4 regions of the Nocardioides sp. CCNWLW239 genome follow, and region 4 is predicted to be linked to each of the others. Evidence: predicted binding sites of a transcription regulator. Region 4 holds the regulator's gene; each other region holds the start of a gene.

The links. The regulator LexA, encoded in region 4, represses DNA repair genes until DNA is damaged. The targets are predictions, from matches to a motif close to TCGAACANNTGTTCGA.
Region 1: the regulator LexA is predicted to act here: its motif matches at 979-994, upstream of WBG06_RS19575 (SAV_6107 family HEPN domain-containing protein).
Region 2: the regulator LexA is predicted to act here: its motif matches at 1,058-1,073, upstream of ruvC (crossover junction endodeoxyribonuclease RuvC).
Region 3: the regulator LexA is predicted to act here: its motif matches at 1,325-1,340, upstream of recA (recombinase RecA).

Annotation. Positions count from the first base shown of each region.
Region 1 covers NZ_JBBBNW010000005.1:93,483-95,679, reverse strand. Annotated here, with positions in the region: gene WBG06_RS19580 (methyltransferase domain-containing protein) at 1-406, opposite strand, end outside; gene WBG06_RS19575 (SAV_6107 family HEPN domain-containing protein) at 444-884, opposite strand; gene WBG06_RS19570 (hypothetical protein) at 1,078-1,671, opposite strand; gene WBG06_RS19565 (DUF4126 domain-containing protein) at 1,834-2,197, shown strand, end outside.
Region 2 covers NZ_JBBBNW010000003.1:531,177-533,373, forward strand. Annotated here, with positions in the region: gene pdxT (pyridoxal 5'-phosphate synthase glutaminase subunit PdxT) at 1-31, shown strand, start outside; gene WBG06_RS14340 (YebC/PmpR family DNA-binding transcriptional regulator) at 148-915, shown strand; gene ruvC (crossover junction endodeoxyribonuclease RuvC) at 1,093-1,617, shown strand; gene ruvA (Holliday junction branch migration protein RuvA) at 1,614-2,197, shown strand, end outside.
Region 3 covers NZ_JBBBNW010000003.1:317,603-319,799, reverse strand. Annotated here, with positions in the region: gene WBG06_RS13335 (regulatory protein RecX) at 1-21, opposite strand, end outside; gene recA (recombinase RecA) at 81-1,130, opposite strand; gene WBG06_RS13325 (DUF4396 domain-containing protein) at 1,380-2,120, opposite strand.
Region 4 covers NZ_JBBBNW010000002.1:345,888-348,084, reverse strand. Annotated here, with positions in the region: gene WBG06_RS07610 (MXAN_6640 family putative metalloprotease) at 1-524, opposite strand, end outside; gene lexA (transcriptional repressor LexA) at 680-1,459, opposite strand; gene WBG06_RS07600 (LysM peptidoglycan-binding domain-containing protein) at 1,640-2,032, shown strand; gene WBG06_RS07595 (hypothetical protein) at 2,141-2,197, opposite strand, start outside.

The sequences.
Region 1 (2,197 bases), on a different contig from region 4:
GGGCGACCAGCAGGCTGAGCGTGCCGCCGGGACGGAGCACGTCGCGGATCCCCGCCAGTGCCGCTGCCGGGTCGGGGACGATCTCGAGGACACCGTGGCAGAGCACCACGTCGACCCCGCCGGGGTCGGCGACATCGGCGAGCGCGGCGAGGTCGCCCTGGCGCGCGTCGACCGAGACCCCGGCCTCGCGGGCGCGGCGGTCGAGCGCGGCGAGAGCGTCAGGGCTGGGGTCGACCACGGTGACGTGGTGGCCGAGCCCGGCGATGCGTACGGCTGAGGTGCCGGTGCCACCGCCGATGTCGAGGACGTCGAGGGAGCCGGCCGCCAGGACCGGGTCGAGCGCATCCCAGACGGCGACGGTCCGGGCCCCTGCCCGACGACTGGTTGATGCGGAGCCAGCTGCCATGGGGCCAAGCGTAGGCCCTGATCCCACCACACTTGAATCAGCCCACGAGGCGGTCACGCCGGGGGCGGGTGACCGGAGAGCTGTGGGCCATCAGCCCGAGGGACTCTTCGACGACGGCGAGGAAGCGGTCGGCGTCGCGCACCTGGTCGTCGGCCTCCTCGGCGGTGACGGCCCGGATCGATCCGGCCTCCGCGGCGGCACGCTTCGCCGCACCGGCGGCAAAGTAGTCGGCCCACTCGGAGAGCTCGGGTGCCACCTTCTTGAGCCGGACCCAGGCGTTCCAGGGGCGTCGGCGACCGGCGCGGCTGGCGGCCTCGACGGGGTCGGTGCGGGCGGCGATCAGGGCCGCGGCGGCCTGGAGGGCGGCGACATGAGCGATGGCGTACCTGCTCGGCACGTCGTCAGCCACGATCGCCTCGGAGAGCGACTCCGTGGCTCGGAAGAGGTAGTTGTGCGTCGTCGCCGGCAGCAGATGCATCGGGGTCGTCCTTCTCGCTCAAAGGTCGACCCCGCAGTGGACGGCTCCGGCGGGCGCCGGGGGTCGAGGACGACACCCGCCAGAGCCTGGTTGTTCGAACACTTGTTCGAACACGAGATCAAACTACACCCCGCCACCGACAGTCACAAGACGTTTCGGTGACGGGGCGTGTCGAGCCGGTGCTGCGGCTCGCTCAGTCCTCGGCGACCGCGCCGCGGATCCGGTGCGGCGGGTGGATGTAGCGGGTGTTCGCCGGCAGCCACATGACCACCAGCAGCGTCGCGGCGATGACGATCGCGATCGCGGTGAGCACGCTGATGATCACCGGCGGGCCGGTCAGGATGCCACCGATGCTGGCCACGGTGGAGATGAACACCAGGAAGGTGATCGTGATGCGCGCCCACTCGAAGCCGTTGCGCATGAAGACGGCGAGCACACCCATCATGGTGGCCATCACGCCGAACAGGGTGATGGCGGGGGCGATGAACGCCGGCGCGCTGACCCGGTTGTCGGTGGGCGGGTTGATGAGGGCGTCGAGGCCCTCGGTCTCGAGGATGCGCTTGGCCGAGGCGTTGCCCTCCGCCCAGGCGCGCACCAGGTCGTCGGAGCGCAGCACCATCACCACGACCACGACGGCGCTGAACGCGATCAGCCCGATCATCAGTCGGATCGCCCACGTCATCTCCCGGGGCACGGGTTCGGCTGCGAGGGCAGCCACCTCGACCGCGGCCTCCGGGCCCTCGCTCACGACCACACCTTCGTTCTCGTCGGGTGTCGTCATGGTCATCCGGTCTCCTTGCGACGTGGGGGTTCAGTCTCTGATCAGCCCATTCTGCCGCACGGGGCGCAACGGAGGTAAATACGGGATCACGTGCTCTTGGTCTCGGGTCGGCACGACTCGGTCTCGGCCGCAGGCTCGGATGTCGGTGGCGTACGTCAATATGTCCCCATGGAATCTCTAGCGCTGACCTTCTCCAGCGGGTGGGCCAGTGGCATCAACGCCTACCTGGTCGTGCTGGTTCTCGGCATCGTGCAGCGCGCGACGGGGGCCGAGGAGATCCCCGACGTGCTCGGCACCTGGCCGGTGCTGGCCGCGGCGGCGACGATGTTCGCGATCGAGTTCATCGCCGACAAGGTGCCCTACGTCGACTCGACGTGGGACTCGATCTCCACGGTGATCCGGCCCACGATCGGCGCCGTGATCGGCGTCCTGCTCGCCGGTGAGGCCGACTCCCTCAACGCGGCCGTCGCGGGCGTCGTCGGCGGCACCTCGGCGCTGATGTCCCATCTGGTCAAGGCCAGCGAGCGGCTCG
Region 2 (2,197 bases), on a different contig from region 4:
GCACCGGTTGTTCCTGGACACCTGCTGCTGACGGTGCCGAACGTCACGTAGTTAGAATGGGGCCTTGCTGCCCTGTGACGACTCCGGTGGCGGCTCGACAGGCTTGACAAAGCACAGCGACGACGCGGGGCAAAGGACGGTTTTCAGATGAGCGGCCACTCCAAGTGGGCAACGACCAAGCACAAGAAGGCGGCGATCGACGCCAAGCGCGGCAAGCTCTTCGCCAAGCTCATCAAGACGATCGAGATCGCGGCCAAGACCGGCGGTCCCGACCCGGCCGGAAACCCGACCCTCTACGACGCGATCCAGAAGGCCAAGAAGCAGTCGGTCCCCAACGACAACATCGACCGCGCGGTCAAGCGTGGCGGTGGGCTCGACGGCGGCGGGGTCAGCTACGACACGATCATGTACGAGGTCTACGGCCCTCAGGGTGTCGCGCTCCTCATCGAGTGTCTGACCGACAACCGCAACCGGGCGGCCATGGAGGTGCGCACCGCGGTCACCCGCAACGGCGGCACCATGGCCGACCCCGGCTCGGTGAGCCGGCTCTTCGACCGCAAGGGCGTCGTCGTCGTGGCGAAGGCGCAGGAGGGCAAGACGGTCTCCGAGGACGACCTGCTCGAGGCCACGCTCGACGCCGGTGCCGAGGACGTCAACGACCTCGGCGAGTCCTTCGAGATCGTCTCCGACCCCTCCGACGTGGTCGCGGTCCGCACCGCGCTGCAGGAGGCCGGGATCGACTACGACTCCGCCGAGGTCCAGTTCGTCGCGAGCATGGACATCCCGGTCGCCGACGCCTCGGCCGCCGAGAAGGTCTTCAAGCTCATCGACGCCGTCGACGACCTCGACGACGTCCAGAACGTCTTCTCCAACGCCGACGTCCCCGACGAGGTCATGGAGACCGTCGACGCCTGACCCGGGCCGAGGCGTCACCCCCGTCGGCCGAGAGGTCGCTGACGTCGGCCGAGACGGCACCGAGGTGCCATCTCGGCCGACGTACCCGACTTCTCGGCGGGGCGTGTCAGGGGCTCGGGAGGCGAGTCCTAGTCTGTACGCTACGAACAGGCGTTCGATCAGACGAAGGAGTGCGGCGTGCGGGTGCTTGGGATCGACCCCGGCCTGACCCGGTGCGGGATGGGCGTGGTCGACGGCTCGCTGGGCCGGCCGCTGTCGATGGTGGACGTCGGGGTGATCCGTACGTCCTCGGACCTGCCCGTCTGGGAGCGGCTGGTGAGCATCGAGAAGGGGATCGACGCCTGGATCGAGGAGCACCGGCCCGACGCGGTCGCGATCGAGCGGATCTTCGCGCGCTCGAACGTCTCCACGATCATGGGCACGGCCCAGGCCAGCGGCCTCGCGATGGTCTGCGCGGCCAGACGCGGTCTCCCGGTGGCGCTGCACACGCCCTCGGAGGTCAAGGCCGCCGTCTCCGGCAACGGCCGCGCCGACAAGGCGCAGGTGACCGCGATGGTGACCCGGATCCTGCGGCTCTCCACCCCGCCGAAGCCCGCCGACGCGGCCGACGCGCTCGCGCTGGCCATCACCCACCAGTGGCGCGGAGGCGCCCAGAACCGCATCGAAGCCGCGGTCGCCGCGGCCGGAAGGGTCCGTAGATGATCGCGTCCGTACGCGGCAAGGTCGCCGCCGTCAGTCTCTCCACCGCCGTCGTCGAGGTCGGCGGCATCGGCATCGAGCTGCTCTGCACGCCCAACACGCTGGCCACGCTCCGCACCGGCGAGGAGGCCCACCTGCCGACCAGCCTGGTCGTGCGCGAGGACTCGTTGACCCTCTTCGGCTTCACCGACACCGACGAGCGCACCCTCTTCGAGCTCCTCCAGACCGCCTCCGGTGTCGGCCCGAAGCTCGCCCAGGCGATGCTCGCCGTCCTCAGCCCCGACGGCATCCGCCTGGCCATCGCGGGCGAGGACACCAAGACCCTGACCAAGGTCCCCGGGATCGGCCAGAAGGGGGCCCAGCGGATCATCCTGGAGCTCAAGGACCGGGTCGGCGCACCCACCGGCACCGCCTCGGCGCCGGCGCCGACCAGCGCGGCCGCGCCCTGGCGCGACCAGGTCACCGAGGCCCTCATCGGTCTGGGCTACAACGCCCGCGACGCGGACAAGGCAGTCACCGCGATCGAGCCCGAAGCGGGCGACCAGGCCAACATCTCGCTGCTGCTGCGAGCAGCCCTGCGCAC
Region 3 (2,197 bases), on a different contig from region 4:
GGGCGCGGGTCGCTCGTCCACCCAGGGATCCTGGGTGGACGAGCGGTCACGCTTGGACGAAGCCACGGGGTCGGAGGGGCCTAGAAGTCCTCGACGCCGGCGGGCTCGGCCGCGGGCGTGCTCTCAGCCTCGACCGTCGGCACGACGCCGAGCTTCTCCAGGATCCGCTTCTCCAGCTCGTTGGCCAGGTCGGGGTTGTCCTTGAGGAAGTTGCGCGAGTTCTCCTTGCCCTGACCGAGCTGGTCACCCTCGTAGGTGTACCAAGCGCCGGCCTTGCGGACCAGGCCAGCCTCGACACCGACGTCGATCAGGCCGCCCTCGCGGGAGATGCCCTTCCCGTACATGATGTCGAACTCGGCCTGCTTGAACGGCGGGGCCACCTTGTTCTTCACGACCTTGACGCGGGTGCGGTTGCCGACCATGTCGGTGCCGTCCTTGAGCGTCTCGATCCGGCGCACGTCGAGTCGCACCGAGGAGTAGAACTTCAGCGCTCGACCACCGGTCGTGGTCTCGGGCGAGCCGAACATCACGCCGATCTTCTCGCGCAGCTGGTTGATGAAGATGGCCGTCGTGCCGGAGTTGTTGAGCGCACCGGTCATCTTCCGCAGGGCCTGGCTCATCAGTCGAGCCTGCAGACCGACGTGGCTGTCACCCATCTCGCCCTCGATCTCGGCGCGCGGCACCAGCGCCGCGACGGAGTCGATGACGATCAGGTCGAGCGCACCCGAGCGGATCAGCATGTCGGCGATCTCCAGCGCCTGCTCACCCGAGTCCGGCTGGGAGACCAGCAGGGCGTCGGTGTCGACGCCGAGGTTCTTCGCGTATTCCGGGTCGAGCGCGTGCTCGGCGTCGATGAACGCCACGATGCCGCCGGCGCGCTGGGCGTTGGCCACGGCGTGCAGCGCGACCGTCGTCTTACCCGAGGACTCCGGACCGTAGACCTCGATGACTCGCCCGCGAGGCAGACCACCCAGGCCCAGCGCCACGTCGAGCGCGATCGAGCCGGTCGGGATCACCTCGAGGGGGGCCTTCGTCTCGTCGCCCAGCCGCATGACCGAGCCCTTGCCGAATTGCCTCTCGATGTTGGCGAGAGCGGCGTCCAATGCCTTCTCGCGATCACCTGCCGCCATGTTCTTTCCTTCCTGAGGGGCAGACTTCTTCCCCTTGCCTGCCGCTTGTCCACGTGCCTTCGTCGTCATCAAGGCAGACGCTAGACGGGACCACCGACAGTTTTGAACGGGACCCTCTGGCACGGTGTTTCACGACCCGGTTTTTTGCCTGGTCGATAGCACGAACCACGCTCCACCTACCACGACAGACTAACCCGAACAAGCGTTCGATGCGAACGCTTGTTCGGGCGTGTCGGGGAGGCCAGGTCCTCAGTGTCCCTGCATCTCGCTCTGCTCCGCAGGGGTCGAGCCGCCGAGCTCGTCGGCGACAGCGACCGACAGGCCACCGAGCATGAACGCGATGATCACGGCCGCGAGCGCCCCGGTGGAGAACGACGGGATGAAGCGACGGAAGCCCTCCCGGACCGGCTCCGCACCGTGGTACTGATGCGTGAGCGCATGCCCCTTGCCTCGCTGGAGCAGGTAGCGGTTGACCGGGAAGGCCGCCAGGAAGGCCACCGAGAGCGCGATCATCATCGCGACCCAGAACACGACGTTGACCAGGCCCGCCTCCATGGCGCCGGGGATGAGCGCCATGATCAGGTTGTCGACCAGCTCCATCACCGCGATCGAGAGGGTGTCGGCGGCGAGCACGACGCTGAACGCCGCCCCCACGGCCAGACCCGACTTGAGCAGCGGCAGCGTCGAGAGGGTGTAGCCGAAGACGAAGGCCAGCGTGACGGCCAGGACGATCGTCCATCCCGTGCTCAGCCCGACCGCAGTCCCGATCATCAGTCCGGCGATCTCACCGATCGCACACCCGGTGAGGCAGTGCAGCGTGGCGCTCGCCGCCATCGCGTTGATCCCGCCACCGTGCCCGGCGTGCCCACCGTGCCCGGCGTGCCCACCGTGTCCGGTATGCCCGCCGTGGTCGCCGTGACCCTCGTGCACCGAGTGCTGGTGCTCGGCGTGGTCGTGTCCGGCGTGCGCGTGCTCGTCGTGCGACGTCATGTCGCTCCCTTGCTCGATCGTTGGCTGTTCCTACTCCGCAATTCATACCCCATGGGGGTATACGTCCGCAAGCGGTA
Region 4 (2,197 bases):
TCGGCCGCCGGCTTGCGGTATCCCGCCTGCACGTAGAGGTTGTGGACCTTGGTGACGACGTCACGGACCTGGGTCGCGTACGCCACCGAGGCACGGTCGCCGCCGGAGCCCGGCGTGTAGTGGACGCAGACCGCGGTGCTGCAGGTCTGGCTCGTGGCACGCGGGCGGGCGAGCAGCTCGCGAGCGGCCGTCTTGTCCGAGCCGTCCAGGGCGTCCTTGGCGTTCCACAGGTTGGTCAGCGCGATGGTCGCGTCGGGGCGGCCGGCGACGTGCCGACCCGGCACCACCTGCCGGACGCCGCGTACGGACTGGTTGCGCTTGATCTTCTTCGCCTCGGCGAGCGCCTCACGGGCGGTCTCCTCCGTCACCGGCTGCTCGGCGCTGGCTTCACCGCCGGTCACCGCCGAGGTCGCCGGAGTCGACCCGGTTGCGGGCATGGTGGCGACGAACGTCGCGACGACCATGCCTGCGATCAGGACGAGGGAGCGTTGTTTGCGGGTGATCCGGCGGGCAATGTTTCGCATGAGATACCAGACGTTCGGGATGACAGACCACCGCAGTCTAAGCGCACGACCCCGCCGTGTCCGGGGGACACGGCCGATTGGGCGTTGCCCACGGACGAAGCAGCCGCCGACCCGATGACGGGTCGGCGGCTGGATCGCACGCAGAATGCAGGTCGTCAGAGGCTGCGGAGGACCGCGGTCACCTTGCCGAGGATCGTCGCGTGGGTGCCGTCGATCGGCTCGTAGGCAGCGTTGTGCGGCAGCAGCCAGACCTTGCCGTCCTTGCGGGAAAGGGTCTTGACGGTCGCCTCGCCGTCGATCAGCGCGGCCACGATCTCACCGTTCTCCGCGGTCGGCTGCTGGCGCACGACCACGAAGTCGCCGTCGCAGATGGCGGCGTCGACCATCGAGTCACCGGAGACCGAGAGCAGGAACAGGTCACCGTTGCCGACCAGCTGCTTGGGGAGCGGGAAGACGTCCTCGACGCTCTGCTGGCTCGAGGTCTCCTCGGCCAGGATCGGGCCACCGGCCGCGATCCGGCCGACCAGGGGAACCATCGCGGCGTCGGGGTTGGGGTTGACCCCGGCCTCGGCGGTGACCGTCGACTCGGCCGTGCTGGTCTCCTCGGGCTCGCCGGACATGGCCTTGCGGTGGGCCATCACCTCGGGGAGGAAGACCTCGAGGGCACGAGGCCGCTTGGGGTCCTTGCGGATCAGACCACGCTGCTCCAGCGCGCGGAGCTGGTGGGCGACGCTGCTGGTGCTGGTCAGCCCGACGGCGGCGCCGATCTCGCGCATGCTGGGCGGGTAGCCGCGCTGTTCGATGCTGTCGCGCAGGTGAGCGAGGATGCGCTGCTGACGCGGCGTGAGCCCGGTCGCGTCCGGCGGCCCGTCGGGCAGCTCGCGGACGCGGCTCTTCGAACCGCCTGATCCGGTGCCTGTCTTCTGCGTGGTCATGTCTTCACATTAGTCCCTCTGGCACCACGACTTCAAACATCTGTTCGATCTCGTCACCGGTGCGTGTCGGCGTTCGAAAATTCTTGGGGTCGCTACTTGCGTTGTTCGAACACGTGATCTAACTTCGAACATGTGCTCGATCGAACACGTGATCGAGAGACCGATGAACTGGAGGCCGTGATGAGTGCAACCGTCTATGTGCTGCCCGTAGCCGAACCGCCCCGTCCGGCGCGGGATGTGCGGCGTTCGACGGTGCGGCTCACCCGGCGCGGCCGAGTCGTGGTGTTCGCGTTCGCACTCGTCGTGCTCTTCGGGATCGCGCTGATCGGAGCGCGGGTGGCGTTCGCGGCGAACAGTGCCGGCGCTGATGCCGGATTTCCTGGTGGCTCCGCCCCCGCCGCCCACACGATGGTCGTCGGCGATGGTGACACGCTCTGGGACATCTCCTCGAAGGCAGTTGCCGGCACCGACGCATCGATTCGGGAGATGGAGCAGACGATCAAGGAGCTCAACAGTCTCGAGTCGTCGATGCTCGTGTCCGGTCAGACCCTGATCATCCCGACCGCGCCGTAGGCGCCACACAGATGTCCGGCCGCTCCTTCGACCCTGGCGGCCGGCTACCGGGGAAAAGTGAGAGTGCCGCAGACGATGGGAAGCGTCTGCGGCACTCTCGCTGTGGCGTCAGTGACGCCCGCGGTACGGGGTCCCCGGGTCGGTCGGCGGCCACTGCTTGTTGCG